3 regions of the Actinoplanes sp. NPDC023801 genome follow, and region 1 is predicted to be linked to each of the others. Evidence: riboswitches for the same ligand, from Rfam matches in the RefSeq annotation. Region 1 holds a riboswitch; each other region holds the start of a gene.
The links. A riboswitch is a leader RNA that binds a small molecule or an ion and turns the genes downstream of it on or off. The one in region 1 is predicted to bind cobalamin.

Region 1 (5,666 bases):
AAGCAGATCACGTTGAGCAGGAACGCCCGCCGGTGTTCCCTGGTCTCCAGCTTGCGCAGATCGAAGACCGAGTCGATCCATTTGAAGCAGAAGTCGGCCTTGCGCGCGATCGACGGGATGTTGTCGACGGCCGCGAATGCGGCGGCGCGCTCGTCGAGGTCGGGTACATAGGTGTCGAGCAGGTTCAGATAGAACTGGACGTGCACGGCCTCCTCGAACAGCTGCCGCGACAGATAGAGGCGGCCCTCCGGCGAGTTGACGTGCTGATAGAGGTTGAGGACCAGGTTGTTCGCCACGATCGTGTCGCCGGTGGCGAAGAACGCGACCAGCCGTGACACCAGGTGCTGTTCGGCGGGCGACAGCTCGGCAAGGTCGGCGAGGTCGGAGTGCAGGTCGACCTCCTCCACGGTCCACGTGTTCTTGATGGCGTCCTTGAACCGGTCGAAGAAGTGCGGATACTTCATCGGCCGCAGGGTCAGGTCCATTCCGGGGTCGAGCAGCATCACTGACAGGCCTCACACGATTCGGGGTTTTCCAGGGAGCAGGCTTCCGCGGCGGTCATTGCCGGGATGAGCGAGACCGGTGCGGCCGGCGCGACGGCGACGGTGGCCTGCTGGATCCGGGTCGCCGGGCGCGAACGCAGGTAATAGGTCGTCTTCAGCCCGGCCTTCCAGGCGTAGAGGTACATCGAGGAGACCTTGTTGATGGTGGGCGCGGCCATGAACAGGTTCAGCGACTGCGACTGGTCGATGTACGGGGCACGGGCGGCGGCCAGGTCGATCAGGGCGCGCTGCGGAATCTCCCACGCCGTGCGGAACAGTTCGCGGACATCGTCGGGCAGGTCGAGAATGCCCTGCACCGACCCTTCGGCCCGCTTGATCGCCTCGCGGATGGGGGCGGTCCACAGACCGCGGGACTTGAGTTCCCGTACCAGATAGGTGTTGATCTGAAGGAATTCGCCGGACATCGTCTCGCGCTTGAACAGGTTGGACACCTGCGGCTCGATGCATTCGTAGGCGCCCGCGATCGACGCGATCGTCGCCGTCGGCGCGATGGCGACCAGCAGCGAGTTCCGCAGGCCGTGCTCGGTGATCCGTTCCTTGACGGCGGCCCACCGCTCGGTCTGCACCGGCGTGACGCCCCACAGCTCCGGGTGCAGGTCGCCCTTGGCGGCGCGGGTCTCGGCGAACGCCGGGTGCGCACCGAAGCTCTCGGCCAGCGCGACGGAGGCCTCCAGCGCCGTCAGGTAGATCTCCTCCTGGACGCGCGTCGACAGTTCACGCGCCGCCTCGGAGTCGAACGGCAGCCGCAGGGTGAAGAACGCGTCCTGCAGGCCCATCAGCCCGAGTCCGACCGGCCGCCAGCGCGGGTTCGACGCGGCCGCCTGCTGCGACGGGTAGTAGTTGATGTCGATGACGCGGTCCAGATGGACGACCGCGGTCCGGACCGTCTCCCGCAGTTTCTCCCAGTCGATGCCGTCCGGCGTGACGTGCGCGCCCAGGTTGATCGACCCGAGGTTGCAGACCGCCGTCTCGTCGTCGTTGTTGACCTCGAGGATCTCGGTGCACAGGTTCGACAGGTGAATCGTGTTGCCCGGTTCACCGGTCTGGTTCGACAGCGCGTTGGAACGGTCCTTGAACGTCATCCAGCCGTTTCCGGTCTGGGCGAGCGTGCGCATCATCCGCCCGTACAGATCCCGGGCCTTGACGGTTCTGACCGCCTTCTTCTCCGCGGCGCGGTAGGCCTCGTCGAACGCCTCGCCGAACAGGTCGGGCAGTTCCGGGGCGTCCGACGGGTCGATCAGCGACCATTCGGCGTCGGCCTCGACCCGGCGCATGAACTCGTCGGGAATCCAGTTCGCCAGATTGAGGTTGTGGGTGCGCCGCGAGTCCTCGCCGGTGTTGTCGCGCAGTTCCAGGAACTCCTCGACGTCCGGATGCCACGGCTCGAGATAGACGCACGCCGCGCCTTTACGCCGGCCGCCCTGGTTGACCGCCGCCACGCCGGCGTCGAGCGTCTTCAGGAACGGGACGATGCCGTTCGACTTGCCGTTCGTGCCCCGGATCAGCGCCCCGCGGCCGCGGACCCGGGACCAGGCGATGCCGATTCCACCGGAGAACTTCGACAGTTTCGCGACCTGGTGGTAACGCTCGTAGATGGAGTCGAGCTCGTCCTTCGGCGAGTCGACCAGGAAACACGACGACATCTGGGTGTGCCGGGTGCCCGAATTGAACAGGGTCGGTGAGCTGGGCAGATAGGCCAGCGACGACATGAGCCGATAGAAGCCGATCGCCTCGCGGGCGTCCTTGGAGAGGCCGCAGGCGACCCGGAGCAGCCAGTACTGCGGGGTCTCCACGACCAGCCGCTCGTGCGGGTGGCGCAACAGGTAACGGTCGGCGACCGTGCGCAGGCCGAAGTACTCGAACCGCAGGTCACCGGTCACGTCGACGGCATCGTCGAGTTTGCGGGCGTTGCGGGCCACGAAGGCGGCGGTCTCGTCGCCGATCAGGCCGAGGCCGTGGGCGTACCGGATCGACTGGCTGAAGCTGGCCACACCCTGCCCGCGGACCTCCTTGTCGACGTAGGCGGAGAGCAGCCGGGCCGCGAGGCGCGAGTACTGCGGTTCCTCACCGATCAGCTCGGCGGCCGTCTGAATCGACAACTTGTCCAGCTCGGCGGTCGTCGCGCCGTCGTACAGGCCGCTGATGGTCCTGGTCGCCACCCGTAGCGGGTCCACTTCGTCCAGGTCGGAGACCCACAGCTCGACGGCCTTGACGATCTTGTTGACGTCGACCGGTTCCAGGTCACCGTTTCTTTTGCGCACCTGCATCACGTGCCGGCGTTGCTCCGGCACGCCCGTCTTCTGCGGCGTGAGTGTCATGCCTGCTCTCTCCTCGCGAGCTCGGCGCGCGGGGGCAGACACCATCGGTCCCCGGGCACACGGCCGCGAGGACACATCCGGCGTCGGCCGTCCCACGCGGCCTTCGACCGCCGCACACCACCATGGCGTACGGCGCGCTGGCAGGTCTTCGGACTCGCGGGCACGGCTGAAAGCCACCTACTGGCCGTCGCTTCCCAGGCTCGTGCGAGCCCAGTGCTCATCTGACGGCGGTCGTTCCCACTCACCGCTGCGGGGCAGTCCCGGTTTCGCACCGGGTTCCCTGTTGCCTCGGTCAGGTGTGTGACCACCTGACCGAACCAGCTGCGAGGAACACCATATATGGGCGGCTTCCGAAACTCCTAACCCAACATGCTGTGTTGACCATGTCACTCCCCCGCGATACCGGAGTGCCCTCCCCGGCGACGGGGAACGGGCGGAGAGCGGTCGGCTGCCGGGTCGTCACCTTCGCCGGAAAGTCGTCCGGCCGGTTCCGGTCTTCGGGTAGACATAGATCCATGACATATCCGCCGCCGCAGTATCACGGGGACGACGGGGAGAAGAGCGCCGTCTACCGGCCGGCCGGGACAGCCCCCGACTTCGTCTATCCGAACAACGGCACCCGGGTTCACTACCTCTCCAGCGGTGCCTCCACCGGAGGGCTTTTCGGCCTCTACCGCTGGGAGTGCGGGCCCGGCGTCACCGGCCCCGACCCCCATTTCCACCGTACGATCAGCGAATCCTTCTACATCCTTTCCGGCGTCATGAGCATCTATGACGGGAACCGGTGGATCGAGGCGGAACCGCACGACTGGGTGCACGTGCCGATCGGCGGCATCCACGGGTTCAAGAACCGGTCCGGTGAACCCGCCTCGATGCTGCTGCACTTCTCCCCCGGCGCGCCGCGCGAAGGCTATTTCGAGGGTCTCGCCGGCATCGGGCAGATGAGCGACGAGGAGAAGGCCGCCTTCTACCTGGAACACGACAACCACTGGCTGGACTGAAAACCCGGCTGGCTCTCACCGCCGTCTCAAGCACGCTGAGACAGTGGGAGCTGCCAGCCCAACAACCCAAGCTGGACCCCACCGCTGCCTCAAGCACGCTGAGACAGCGGTGGGGGCCAGCCGGAAGGGAAGGGGTGGGTGTTGGACTGGACGGCCACGTTGCCACGCAAACGGATGGGGGCCGGGGTTCTGCTCTGTGACGAGCAGGATCGGGTGCTGCTGGTCGAGCCCACTTACAAGCCGCACTGGGAGGTTCCCGGTGGCTGCGTCGAGGCTGACGAGTCGCCACGGGCGGCAGCGGCGCGGGAACTGCGGGAGGAACTCGGGCTCTCCGTACCGGTGGGACGGCTGCTGGTCACCGACTGGGTTCCGGCGCGCGAGGGGCGTACCGAAGGATTGATGTTGATCTTCGATGGCGGAATCCTCCTCGCAAGGGACGCTGCCGGTATCCGGCTGCCCGCCGAGGAGCTGCGGGGATGGGCCTGGTGCACCGGGCCGGAGGCGGAGGAGCGGCTGCTGCCGTTGCTGGCCCGGCGGGTCGCCGCGGCGCTGCGGGCCCGGTCGGGCGGCGGGTCCGCCTACCTGGAGGACGGATTCGGCGCCGCCTGAGAGGAAGCCACCTGCGAAGACGCCGCGTGCGAAGCCGCCTCCTCCACCTCGGCGAGGATTCTGGTCGCCCCGCTCGCGGTGGCCAGTTCCCGGGCCTCGGTGATCAGATCGGTGGCATCCCGGCCCTCGGCTGCCGCGATGTGGATCAGACCGACCAGGTTCGCCGCGACGCCGGTGGTGAATCCGGCCTCGCGGCGCAGCGTGGTCGACTCCTCCAGCAGGGCACGGGCGCCGGACAGGTCACCGGCCCGGTGCGCGGCCACGCCGAGGTGCCGCAGCGCGTAGGAGCGCAGCAGCGGGTCCGGGGCCAGTTCGGCGGAGCGGCGCAGGTATGGCACCGCCTCGGCGTCGTCGTGCAGGACGAACTGGTGATAGATGCCCGTCCAGCACAGCGCCTCGGCCTCGCCGCGCACGTCCCCGGCGCTCCGGTAGAGCGTGAGAGCCCGGTCCAGCAGAACCGGCTCCTCGCTGTGATCGCCGGTCCCGGTGATCAGGCGGGCGTGCGCCAGTTTCGCCCGGGAGAGACACAGGGCCGCCTCGAGCGCGGCCAGGTCCCGCTCGGCGGCCGTCAGCAGAGCCGGGTCGCCGGCGAAGGCGGCCCGGTCATAGGCGGCAGCGGCCCGGCGCAGCGCTGCCGGAACGTCGTGCGGCGCCGGCGCCTCGGCCGGTTGCCGCAGTTCCTTGCGCATCTGCTGGGAGGTGACCCGGTAACCGGAGGTGCGGTAGAGCTCGATGGCCACCGGGTTGGCGCCGAACACGTTGAGCTCCAGCGCGGCCGCCCCGTGCGACCGGGCCGCCGCCTCGCCGGCCGCGAGCAGTGCCCGGCCCAGCCCCTGACCCCGGCGGGACTCGATCACCTCGATGTCGTAGACGAACGCGCAGTCCGGGACCTCCCGCGGGTGGACGAGCCCGATCCACAGGCGGCCGATCGGGGATCCGCCGGCCTCGCCCGTCAGCAGCAGCATGCCGTCGGTCGCGGGGCCGTCGGGCAGGCGTTCGGCGGTTTCGGCGCGGGCCCGTTCGTAGGCGCCGTCCTCCGGCCAGTTCCCGGCTCTGACCTTCTCGGCGGCATAGCCGACGGCCAGTTCGTGCTGCCACTCGTCGTACTCCGCGGGGGTCATCGCACGGACGGTCACTTCGGTCGGCTGGGTCATCCGGAAATTTTATTCGCCGTA
Region 2 (5,666 bases), on a different contig from region 1:
ACGGCCACATCGAGGAGCACCGGCATCGCGTCGACCACGTGCTCCGGCTGCGCGAGCTGCAGGACGAGACGGGCGGTTTCGCGGTCTTCATCCCGCTGCGCTACCAGCACGACTTCCACGACTCGAAGGACGGCAAGGTCCGTAATCGGATTCAGGAACGCACCACGATGGCCGCGCCGGCCGAGTCGCTGAAGACCTTCGCGGTGTCCCGCCTGCTGTTCGACAACGTGCCGCACGTCAAGAATTTCTGGGTGATGCACGGCCTGTCGGTCGCCCAGCTGTCCCTGAACTTCGGTGTCGACGACCTGGACGGCTCGGTCGTGGAGTACAAGATCACCCACGACGCCGACTCGTACGGGACACCGCAGACCATGCACCGCGACGATCTTCTTCACCTGATCTGGGACGCGGGTTTCCAGCCCGTCGAGCGGGACACTCGTTATCAGGTGGTACGCGAGTACGAGAAGGCGCCGTCGCTTGCCGAGCGCCGCAGCGAGCCCCAGAAGATCTGGGCCTGACACGGGAGACGGTGGGCCGATGACCCAGCAGAAAGACGCCGGCGGTCGGCTGGCGACCATCAGCGACCTGCTGGGTTCGGCGTTCGCCGGGCTGGCCGTCGGTGCCGCGGTCCTGCTGGTCTTCGAGACGGTGATGGCACTGACCGGCCTCGGCCGGTTCGGCGAGTCGAACGGCTGGCTGGTGCTGATTCTGCCCGTCTGGCTGTTCGTCGAGGAGTTCCGCGCAGAAGGCTTCGGTGCGCACCGCATCATGGTGGGTGGTCTCGGCGCGGGTTTCGGCGCCGCGGCCGGGATGACGGTGGCCGGCCTGGTGGCCGAGGTCGCTCCGCCCTTGGTCAGCGGCGGCTCCGGCGCGGTCACCGGTACGGTCGTGTACTGCCTGGTCTGGTTCTACGGCCTCCGGTGGCTCAGCCATCGGTACGGCTGAGGGAGAGAACACATGAAGCCCGCCGTCAAGTACGCGCTCGGCCGTCTCAGTCTGTTTCTGATCGTGTTCGCCGTGCTGATCCCGACGACGCCGCTCAACATCCTGGTCAAGGCGATGGTCGCGCTCATCGCCGCGTCCGGTCTGTCGCTGATCCTGCTGCGCCGCTGGCGGGACGAGGCGGCGGAGCAGTTCGGCGAGATCGCCGCTCGCCGGGCGGCGGAGAAATCGCGTCTGCGCTCGGCGCTCGCCGGTGACGACGTCGCGGCGACCGAGGGGGACCGGGTCACCGCTGCGGACATCGTGGAACACGCCAAACGCGACGCCTAACCGACCGGCATCACATCGATGCCGGGCTCTTGACAGCACGTAAGTCGAGTTATGTAGAGTTTCGGCCATGCCGAGAACCCCGCATGCCTCCCCGCAGACCTTGCGGCTCTTCGAGGCGCTGATGAAAGACCCGACGGCCTGGCGTTACGGCTATGACCTGAGCCGGGAGACCGGCCTCGCGTCCGGAACGCTCTACCCCATCCTCATGCGCCTCACCGAGCAGTCGCTGCTGGAGGCCGGCTGGGAGCCCTCCGATCAGCCGGGCCGTCCGCCACGCCACACCTACCGGCTGACCGGTGACGGGGTCGCGCTGGCCAAGGTCCGGCTCGCCGCGGCAGCCGGGCCGGCGGCACGCCGGGCCGCGGGCGTGTCGATCGTGAGGCCGGCATGAAACGGGTGGCCTATCGGGTTCTGCGTTTCGCCGTCCGTGGGCGCCGGGAGCGGGGCGGTCCCTGGGGCGAAGCGGTCCTGGCCGAGTTCGATCACGTGACGAGCACCGGGGCGGCGCTGCGCTGGGCGTTCGGCGGCCTCCGGGTGGCCCTGCGGGAGAGATATTCGTCGCACCCGGCCCGCTATCGCCTGGCAGCCATGGCCCTGGCAACTCTGGCGGCGGTCCCGTTGCTCGTCACGGTCCACTATGTGCCGAGCCACGCGATGGAGCCGACAATCACCGTCACCAGCAGGCACATCGTCGACCAGGTCGCATTCCGGGTGACCGGCATCGATCACGGGGACATCGTGGCGTTCTCGCCGCCGGACGCGCCGTCGTCCTACCGGGCGTTGAGCCGCGTCATCGGCGTTGCCGGTGATCGCGTCGAGTGCCGTGAGGGAAAGGTGCTGCGCGACGGTGCGGCGCTTGACGAGCCATATCTGCCGCTCGACGCCCAGGTGGCCGGGACCGAGTGCACCACGGTGACGGTTCCGGAGGGGGCGATCTACGTCCTCGGTGACAATCGGGATGCCGCGCTGGATTCCCGGCACTGGGGTGTGATCAGGGCGGACGAAGTCACCGGTCGGGTCATCGTCTGAGGCGGCTGCGGCCTCCGGCACCGGCGTGGGTTAGCGTTTCAACGACCGCGCCGCAGCGAATCCGGTGAGAAGCCGGAGCTGTCCCGCAACTGTGATCCCTCCGTCGGAGGTCTAGCCAGGTCGCCTGGACGCGGTCGCGAATCAGCGCTCTCGGGAAGGGGCGCCTCGCGGGCGGCGGCCAGCGTGGTCCCTGTCGGCGAAGCACCACAAGCCCGGCCGACAGGAGGACCCATGAAACGCCTGTTCACCGCTGCGATAGCGGCCACCGCACTGTTCCTCACCGGATGTGGGGGCGAGGAGTCACAGCCCACCGTCACCGGCTCCGCGTCCAGCGCGGCCTCGGCGTACCCGGTGACGGTCGGGGCCGTGACCCTCACCGCACGGCCCGAGAAGATCGTCTCGCTGAGCCCGACCGCCACCGAGATGCTCTTCGCCATCGGGGCCGGACCGCAGGTCACCGCGGTCGACGACCAGTCGAACTTCCCGGCGGAGGCACCGAGGACCGACCTGTCCGGTTTCAAGCCGAACGTCGAGGCGATCGCGGCCAAGGATCCCGACCTGGTGGTGGTCTCGGCCGACACCGACGGCCTGGTCGCGCAGCTGGGCAAGCTGGCGATCCCGGTGTTCGTGTCGCCGGCCGCGCCGACCATCGACGAGACCTACAAGGAGATCACCGATCTCGGCGTGCTCACCGGCCGCCAGGCCGACGCGACGGCGCTGAACACGAGGATGGCGTCCGAGATCGACGCGATCGTCAAGGCGGTCCCGGCCCGGAGCAAGCCGCTGAGCTACTACTACGAGCTCAGCCCGGATCTCTACTCGGCGACGTCGAAGACGTTCATCGGCTCGGTCTTCGATCTCTTCGGCATGACCAACGTGGCGGACTCCGCCGACCCGGACGGCAAGCTCGGCGGTTACCCGCAGCTCTCGCAGGAGGCGCTGGTCAAGGCGAACCCCGACACGATCTTCCTGGCCGACGTGAAGTGCTGCCAGCAGTCCCCGGCGACGGTCAAGGCCCGAGCCGGCTGGTCGTCGGTCACCGCGGTCACGAAGAACCAGATCTACGCCCTCGACGACGACATCGCGTCGCGCTGGGGTCCCCGTACGGTCGATCTGGTGAAGTCCGTGGCCGACGCGGTGGTCAAGGTCCCCGCATGATCCGCCGCACCGGCCGGATGCCGGGGCCGGGAGAGCCCGCCTCCGGGTGCCTGGTGTGAGCCGGGGCCGGCCCGCCGGGCTGCGTCCGGCGTGGCTGGCCGCGGGTGTCGTCACGGTGCTGGCTGCCATGGTTCTCGGCCTTGCCTTCGGCACGGTCTCCCTGCCGCCGGGGGGCGTCGCTCTGGAGATGCTCAACCTTCTTCCCGGGGTACGGGTGGACAGCGGCCTCACCGAACGCGAGATCGCCATCCTCACCCAGCTCAGGCTGCCGCGGGTGGTGCTGGGGCTGCTGGTCGGCGGCATGCTGGCCCTGGCCGGGGCCGCCTACCAGGGCGCGTTCCGCAATCCGCTAGCCGATCCGCATCTGCTCGGGGTCGCCAGCGGCGCCGGGCTGGGCGTGACAGTGGCGATCGTCCTGGGTGCCGGCGCGGGGGACGGCATGACCAGCCTGCCGATCGGGACGCCGGCTGCCGCGTTCGCCGGTGCGGTCGGTGCGGTGGCACTGACCTGGCTGCTCGGGGCGGCCGGCGGCCGGGACCGCTCCCCGGCGACGCTGATCCTGGCCGGGGTGGCGGTGTCGGCGTTCCTGTCGGCGGCGCAGACGTTCCTGCTGCAGCGGCACGTCGAGTCGCTGCGCGAGGTCTATTCGTGGCTGCTGGGCCGGCTCTCCACCGCCGGTTGGCACGACGTGCTGGTGATCCTGCCGTACGCGGTGATCACCAGCGCGATCGTCCTGGCGCAGCGACGGGAGCTGGACGTCCTGACCGTCGGCGACGCCGAGGCGACCAGCCTGGGCCTCCACCCGCAGCGCAGCCGGTACCTGCTGATCATCGCGGCGTCGCTGGGCACGGCGGCAGCGGTCAGCGTCTCGGGGCTGATCGGTTTCGTCGGGATCATCGTGCCGCACACACTGCGTCTGCTTGCGGGACCCGGCAACCGGGCGTTGCTGCCGCTGTCGGTGCTGTTCGGGGCGGCTTTCCTGACCCTGACCGACCTGCTGGCCCGGACCGCCGGCGGAGACGCGGAAATCCCGATCGGGGTGGTCACCGCGTTCCTGGGCGCGCCGTTCTTCGTGCTGATCCTGCGCACCAGCAAGGCGGAGCCGACATGACCGGGCGAGCGGATCCCGCGCACCAGCAAGGCGGAGCCGACATGACCGGGCGAGCGGATCGAGGCGGGCCGGCGGGGTCCGCCGGAGCGGTAGGGGTGGACGGACCCGCTCGGGCGGCCGCGATCGAGGTCGCGGGACTCACCGTGCGGCTGGATCAGGCGCTCATCGTCGACGGTGTGGATCTGAGAGTGGCCGAGGGCGAGTGGGTCACGGTCATCGGGCCGAACGGGGCCGGCAAGTCCACGGCACTGCGGGCCATCGGCGGGCTGCTCCCGTTCGGCGGGACGGTCCGGTGGCACGGGCGAGCCGTCGATGAGCTGCCCCGGCGGGAGCGGGCGAAGGCGGTGGCCACGGTTCTGCAGTCCCCGGTGGTGCCGCCGGCCATGCGCGTCTTCGACTACGTGTTGCTGGGGCGTACCCCGTACATCCCGGCTCTGGGTCGTGAATCCGCCGCTGACCTGGCGGCGGCGGACGAAGCTCTCGCCGCGCTGGACCTCGTGCCGTTCTCCGGACGTCGTCTGGACACTCTCTCCGGAGGTGAGAAGCAGCGGGTCTTTCTTGCCCGGGCGCTCGCTCAGGGGGCGGGGATCGTGCTGCTGGACGAGCCGACCAGCGCCCTGGACATCGGCCACCAGCAGGAGGTGCTGGAACTGATCGACCGGCTGCGCGTCGAACGGGGCCTGACCGTGCTCGCCACCATGCACGACCTGACGACGGCGGGGGAGTACGCCGACCGGATGGTGCTGCTCGCCGGTGGCCGGGTGGTCGCCGCCGGCTCCCCGGCCGAGGTGCTGACCGAGGCCAACCTGGCCGAGCACTATCGGGTCAAGGTCCGGATCATCCCGGGCGATCACGGCCCGCTGGTGGTGGCGGTACGCCAGTGACCTGGGCGGCCCAGCGAGGACGTGCGGCCACGGGCAAGCCGACTTGAGAGAACCCGGGCCGCGAACCGAACGGCAACCGTGCCGCGACCGGTCTGCACTCCGGGGGTCCGCGGACGGCCCGAACTGATGGGCATGACGGACACGCTGGTTGTTGAGATCGCCCTGCAGGCCATGAACGTCGCCGCCAAGATGTCGGCTCCGGTGCTGCTCAC
Region 3 (5,666 bases), on a different contig from region 1:
CCGCCCGTCGTACAGGCCCATCACGCCCTCGACGATCGCCAGGTCGGCACCCGCCGAACCATGCGCGAACAGTGGGGCGACCAGGTTCTCCCCCACCATGACCGGGTCCAGGTTGCGTCCCGGCCGCCCGGCGGCGAGCGCGTGATAGCCCGGATCGATGTAGTCCGGCCCCACCTTGAACGGCGCCACCCGGAGGCCGCGCCGCGCGAACGCCGCCAGCAGCCCGGTGGCCACGGTCGTCTTGCCGTGCCCGCTGGCCGGAGCCGCGATCACCACCCGGTTCACCACTCGATGCCCTGCTGCCCTTTACGACCCGCGTCCATCGGGTGCTTCACCTTCGTCATCTCGGTCACCAGGTCGGCCGCCGCGATCAGATCCGGATGCGCGTCCCGCCCGGTGATCACCACATGCTGCGTACCGGGCCGGTTCGCGAGCGTCTCGATCACGTCGGCGACGTCCACCCAGCCCCACTTCATCGGATAGGTGAACTCGTCCAGAACGTAGAACCGGTAGGTCTCGGCAGCCAGGTCCCGCTTGATCTGCGCCCACCCCTCGGCGGCCTCCACGGCATGGTCGCGCTCGGTGCCGGCCCGCTGGATCCAGGACCAGCCCTCACCCATCTTGTGCCAGGTCACCGGAGCTTTCCCGGCCTCCCCGAGCGCCTTGAGAGCGGCCTCCTCACCGACCTTCCACTTCTCCGACTTGACGAACTGGAACACCCCGATCGGCCAGCCGGCACTCCATGCCCGCAACGCCATCCCGAACGCCGCCGTCGACTTGCCCTTGCCCGGCCCGGTGTGCACCGCGAACACCGCCTGCCGCCGGCGCTGCCGCGTCGTCAGCCCGTCATCGGGCACGCTGGTGACTTTTCCCTGCGGCACAACCCCTCCTCGAACCACCACTCGTTACGCATCGCTGACTGCCGCGATTCGCCGGTACGGCCAGCCGGTCCCGCCTCGCGTCTCGACCGGGAGCCGTACCCCCGAACGGGTTTCGGGGGCGCGAGCGCGTGTCCGGACCGCCGGCCGGCTTTTGGGTCGGCGAAGACTTGCTGAGCTACGCCTCGGGGACGTCCCGCGGCTGTACGGATCACGCAGCGCGCCGGTAGGCGCGATCCGGGGCGTGGCCGGGCCCCGGCGGGGGCGACGACGGACCGCGGCGAACACTCGTGGCGTCCAGCTGTTCCAGGGGCATGACGTCTGCCGACAGCGCGGCGGCGAGCCGGCGGGCCAGGCCCAGCCGGATCGGCCCGGACTCGCAGTCAACGACCACGGTGGACACACCGGCCAGCGCCGATGCCAGCCGTAGCGGGTCGGGCCCGCTGGTGACGCGGCCGTCGGTGACGATCACCAGCAGCGGACGGCGACGCGGGTCGCGCCGGCGTTCGGTGGCGATCGTGGCGACGGCGGCCCGCAGTCCGGCGGCGAGCGGCGTGCGGCCGCCGGTCCGCAGGGCTGCCAGTCGCTGCACGCCCACCTCGTGGCTTGATGTCGGGGGCAGCACCACCTCGGCGTCGCTGCCCCGGAAGGTGATCATCCCGATCCGGTCCCGCCGCTGGTAGGCGTCTCGCAGCAAGGACAGCACGGCCGTCTTGACCAGTGTCATCCGCTTGCGTGCGGCCATCGAACCGGAGGCGTCCACGACGAAGAGCACGAGGTTCGCCTCCCGCCCGACGTGCACCGACTCGCGCAGGTCCCGCGGCTCCACCCGGATCCCCCGTACCGCACCGGCGGCGCCGGCCGCGCCGCCCTCAGAAGCACCGGCACCGTCGAGGGCGGGTCGGTCCAGGGCGGCTCGGTCCAGGGCGGCTCGGAGGGTGGCGAACAGGTGCGGAGCGCCGGAGATCTTGCCCTGCGGCAGCCGGGCACCCACGACGCGGCCGCGCCGGGCGAAGGCCGGGGAGCGCCGGCCGGCGTGACCGCCCTCGCCACGGGCCGCGATCCGCAGCGTGCGCGGACGGTACGCGGTTCCGGCGGCGGCCACCGCCCCGGACGGTGACCGGCCGGTGGCGGGGTCGTCGGTGGACGCCGACGGATCAGGTCCCGGCGAGGGTTCCCGGCCGGGGCCGGCGGGCATGTCGGACTCGCTCGGCGGGTGGGTGCTCCCGCCCGTACCGCCGGAGGGGTTCTGCGGGCCGGGAGAACCGCCTCCGCCGCCCGGGCCGTCGTCGTCGGGACCGTCGTCGCCGGAGGGGTCCGTGGAGCCCGGGACGCCCGGCGTCTCCGGTGGCGCGGCGTCCTCCTCCTCGGCCTGGCGTTCGGCCTCGGCCAGGGCATCGTCGAGTTTCTGTTCGTCGGTGCCGGGCGGGTCGAGCGGGTCGGTACGGCGCCGGTGCGGAAGGGCCAGCCGGGCCGCGTCGCGGACGTCGTCGGCGGTGACCCGGTCGCGGCCGTGCCAGGCCGCAAGCGTCACCGCGCAGCGGGCCACCACGATGTCGGCACGCATGCCGTCGACACCGTAGGCGAGGCAGACGCGGGCGATCCGATCGAGTTCGGCGTCCGGCAGATCCACCGACGGCAGAACGGCGCGGGCCGCGGCGATGCGCGCCGCGTAGTCACGTTCCTGCTGCTCGTAGCGGGCGGCGAAACCGGCCGGGTCGGCCTCGTAGGCGAGCCGGCGCCGGACCACCTCGGCGCGCTGGCGGGCGTCGCGGGGCGCGGCGACCGTGACGACCAGGCCGAACCGGTCGACGAGTTGCGGGCGGGGCTCGCCCTCCTCCGGGTTCATGGTGCCGACCAGCAGGAACCGGGCGGCGTGCTTGACCGAGACGCCGTCCCGCTCGACGTGGGCGCGGCCCATCGCGGCGGCGTCGAGAAGCAGGTCCACGAGGTGGTCGGGAAGGAGGTTGACCTCGTCGACGTAGAGGACGCCCCGGTGTGCGGCGGCCAGCAGTCCCGGCTCGTACGCCTTCACGCCGTCGCTGAGGGCCCGCTGCAGGTCGAGGGTGCCGACGACGCGGTCCTCGGTGGCGCCGACGGGCAGTTCCACGAGGCTCGCGGGCCGGTCGTCCGACGGCCCGCCCGGTGTGTGCGGGCCGTCGGGACAAGCGGGGTCGGGCGCGGCCGGGTCACAGGCGAACCGGCAGCCGTGCACGACCGTAACCTGCGGCAACAGGCTGGCCAGGGCGCGGACCACGGTGCTCTTGGCGGTGCCTTTCTCGCCCCGGACGAGAACCCCGCCGACGGCCGGGGACACCGCGGTCAGCAGCAGGGCGAGACGTAGGTCGTCGAGGCCGACCACAGCCGAGAACGGGTACGGAGTCGTCACCAGGATCCCTTCGGTGCGGGTGTCCACGCCCGCGCGTCGGTTGTCACGAGCGGCCGGAGTTCCTGGCTCCCGGAAAGCCCTGTCGACGAGCCACCGGTCACAGTGGCGGGACCGTCCCGGATTCGCACCGGGTTCCTCCGCTACCGCTCGCCGGTCACTCTTCCCGACCGGCCGGGCACCCGTCAACGCGGGGTCCGTCACGGCCGTCCCGCCGGGGCGAGCAACCGGCTGGGCGGGTTCGGTCACCACCGTCCCGCCGGGACGAGCAACCGGCTGGACGCCACCGTTGTCTCGGCGTCGATGAGACAACGGTGGCGTCCAGCCAGGGTTGATCAGGAGCGGACGGCCTTCTCGGTGCTGGGGAGAGGTTCCGGGGCGAGGCGGTCGAGTTCGGCGACGACGTCCAGGACGGCCAGGGCGGACTTCTCCACGAGCGGCCGCAGCCGGCGGTAGAACTCGGCGTCGTCCGGGTCGGGGCGGACCGGCCGGCCGGTATGCACCAGCGCGGCGGCCTGGTCGAGGTCGGGCAGTTCACCGAGGGCGTGCCGGCCGAGCAGGCAGGCGCCCAGCGCGGTGCCCTCGGGCACGTCGGCCACCGTGACCGGCAGGTCCAGGGCGGCGGCGAGCACGTCGACCCACAGTTTGGAGGCGGCCGCCCCGCCGGTGGCCCGGATCTCGGTGAGCGGGTGGCCCTCGGCGTCGAACGAGTCGCGGACCAGCGCCAGTTGCTGGCAGACACCCTCGACGGCGGCCCGGACGAGGTGCGGGCGGCCGTGCTCGCGGCGCAGCCCGAGGTAGGCGCCGCGCAGGCCGGGCCGCCACCACGGGGCCCGCTCGCCGAGCAGGTACGGCAGGCAGAGCAGGCCCTCGCTGCCGGCGACGACCCGGGACGCCTCCTCCAGCAGGGCCGCGTCCCGCTCGTCGGCGTCCTCGCCGTCGCCGCCGGGCATCAGGGTCTGCCCGGCCCAGCGGACCACCGAGCCGGCGTTGTTGACGGCTCCGCCGATCACCCAGCGGTCCTCGGTGAGGGCGTAGCAGAAGAGCCGGCCGGCGGCGTCGGCGGTGGGAACGCCGACGACGGTACGCAAGGCGCCGCTGGTGCCGAGCGACACCGCCCCGATGCCGGCCGGGGTGGCGCCGACCCCGAGGTTGGCCAGCGGCCCGTCGGCGGCGCCGATGATCAGCGGGGTGCCGGCGTCCAGGCCGGCGGCGGCGGTGATCTCGGTGCTGAGCCGCAGGGACGTGGTCGTCGGCACCACCTCGGCCAGTTGCGAGTGGCGTACCCCGGCGATCTCGACGGCCTCGTCGTCCCACCGCCGGGCGTGGATGTCGTAGAGGCCGGTGCCGGAGGCGATCGACAGGTCGACCTGGAACGGCCCGCCGGTGAGCGCCGCGACGATCAGCTCCTTGACCCCGCCCCAGCGCGCGGCGCCACGCAGCGTGCCGGGGTCGGTCTCGGCCCACCAGGCAAGCTTGGGCAGCGGCGACATCGGGTGGACCGGGGTGCCGGTGCGGGCCTGGAGCTCTCTGGCCCGGCCCTCGGCGACGATGCGTTCGCACTGCGCGGCGGCCCGGTTGTCGGCCCAGGTGACGACCGGCCCGGCCGGCTTGCCGTCGCCGTCCATCGGGACGAGCGCGTGCAGGAACGAGCTGAGACTGATCGCGATCACCCGGTCGCCGCGCTCACGGCAGGCCGCGGCCACGTCGATCAATGCCTTCCGCGCCGCGTCGGCGAGCTGGACCGGGTCGAGCTCGGCGCGGCCCGGAGCGGGCACGGCGAGCGGGTAGTGGACACTCGTCAGAGCGCGGATCTCACCATCCGGCCCCGCGGCGATTCCCTTGGTCGAGGTGGTCCCGGTGTCGATGCCGATCACGACGTCCATACGTCTCCTCCTGCCGCACTTCCCTGCCGTGGGAGCCTTTCATGCCCGCCGGGGCCACCGGCCAAGCCCTCCCCGCGGCGCACACACAGCAGCGCCCCGCCGGGAGTCCGGCGGGGCGCTGCTGAGGTGGATCCGGGTCAGCGCTGGTCGAGCGGCACGAAGTCGCGGACCGGCGAGCCGGTGTAGATCTGCCGCGGGCGGCCGATCTTGTTGGCCGGGTCGAGCATCATCTCGCGCCACTGCGCGATCCATCCGGGGAGCCGGCCGATCGCGAAGAGCACGGTGAACGCGTTGGTCGGGAAGCCCATGGCCTTGTAGATCAGGCCGGTGTAGAAGTCGACGTTCGGGTACAGCTTGCGGGAGATGAAGTACTCGTCGGAGAGCGCGATCTCCTCGAGCTTGAAGGCGATCTCCAGCAGCGGATCCGGCTTGTCCAGGGTGGAGAGCATCTCCTGGGCGGCCTTCTTCACGATGGCGGCGCGCGGGTCGTAATTCTTGTAGACCCGGTGGCCGAAG

Region 2: linked by a shared signal. The riboswitch ahead of AB0G04_RS20835 (ABC transporter substrate-binding protein) and the one ahead of AB0G04_RS42245 (ribonucleoside-diphosphate reductase subunit alpha) in region 1 are both predicted to bind cobalamin.
Region 3: linked by a shared signal. The riboswitch ahead of AB0G04_RS28185 (VWA domain-containing protein) and the one ahead of AB0G04_RS42245 (ribonucleoside-diphosphate reductase subunit alpha) in region 1 are both predicted to bind cobalamin.

Annotation. Positions count from the first base shown of each region.
Region 1 covers NZ_JBFAAI010000046.1:32,021-37,686, reverse strand. The annotation lists gene AB0G04_RS42250 (ribonucleotide-diphosphate reductase subunit beta) at 1-503, opposite strand, end outside; gene AB0G04_RS42245 (ribonucleoside-diphosphate reductase subunit alpha) at 503-2,881, opposite strand; cobalamin riboswitch at 3,003-3,218, opposite strand; gene AB0G04_RS42240 (cupin domain-containing protein) at 3,397-3,882, shown strand; gene AB0G04_RS42235 (NUDIX hydrolase) at 4,021-4,491, shown strand; gene AB0G04_RS42230 (GNAT family N-acetyltransferase) at 4,461-5,645, opposite strand.
Region 2 covers NZ_JBFAAI010000011.1:69,322-74,987, forward strand. The annotation lists gene mqnE (aminofutalosine synthase MqnE) at 1-518, shown strand, start outside; gene AB0G04_RS20815 (hypothetical protein) at 538-945, shown strand; gene AB0G04_RS20820 (DUF4229 domain-containing protein) at 958-1,272, shown strand; gene AB0G04_RS20825 (PadR family transcriptional regulator) at 1,340-1,663, shown strand; gene lepB (signal peptidase I) at 1,660-2,301, shown strand; cobalamin riboswitch at 2,312-2,444, shown strand; gene AB0G04_RS20835 (ABC transporter substrate-binding protein) at 2,533-3,459, shown strand; gene AB0G04_RS20840 (iron ABC transporter permease) at 3,515-4,570, shown strand; gene AB0G04_RS20845 (ABC transporter ATP-binding protein) at 4,693-5,454, shown strand; gene fliQ (flagellar biosynthesis protein FliQ) at 5,587-5,666, shown strand, end outside.
Region 3 covers NZ_JBFAAI010000017.1:190,405-196,070, forward strand. The annotation lists gene AB0G04_RS28175 (cobyrinate a,c-diamide synthase) at 1-288, opposite strand, end outside; gene cobO (cob(I)yrinic acid a,c-diamide adenosyltransferase) at 282-881, opposite strand; gene AB0G04_RS28185 (VWA domain-containing protein) at 1,090-3,267, opposite strand; cobalamin riboswitch at 3,301-3,430, opposite strand; gene AB0G04_RS28190 (gluconokinase) at 3,600-5,150, opposite strand; gene AB0G04_RS28195 (citrate synthase) at 5,288-5,666, opposite strand, start outside.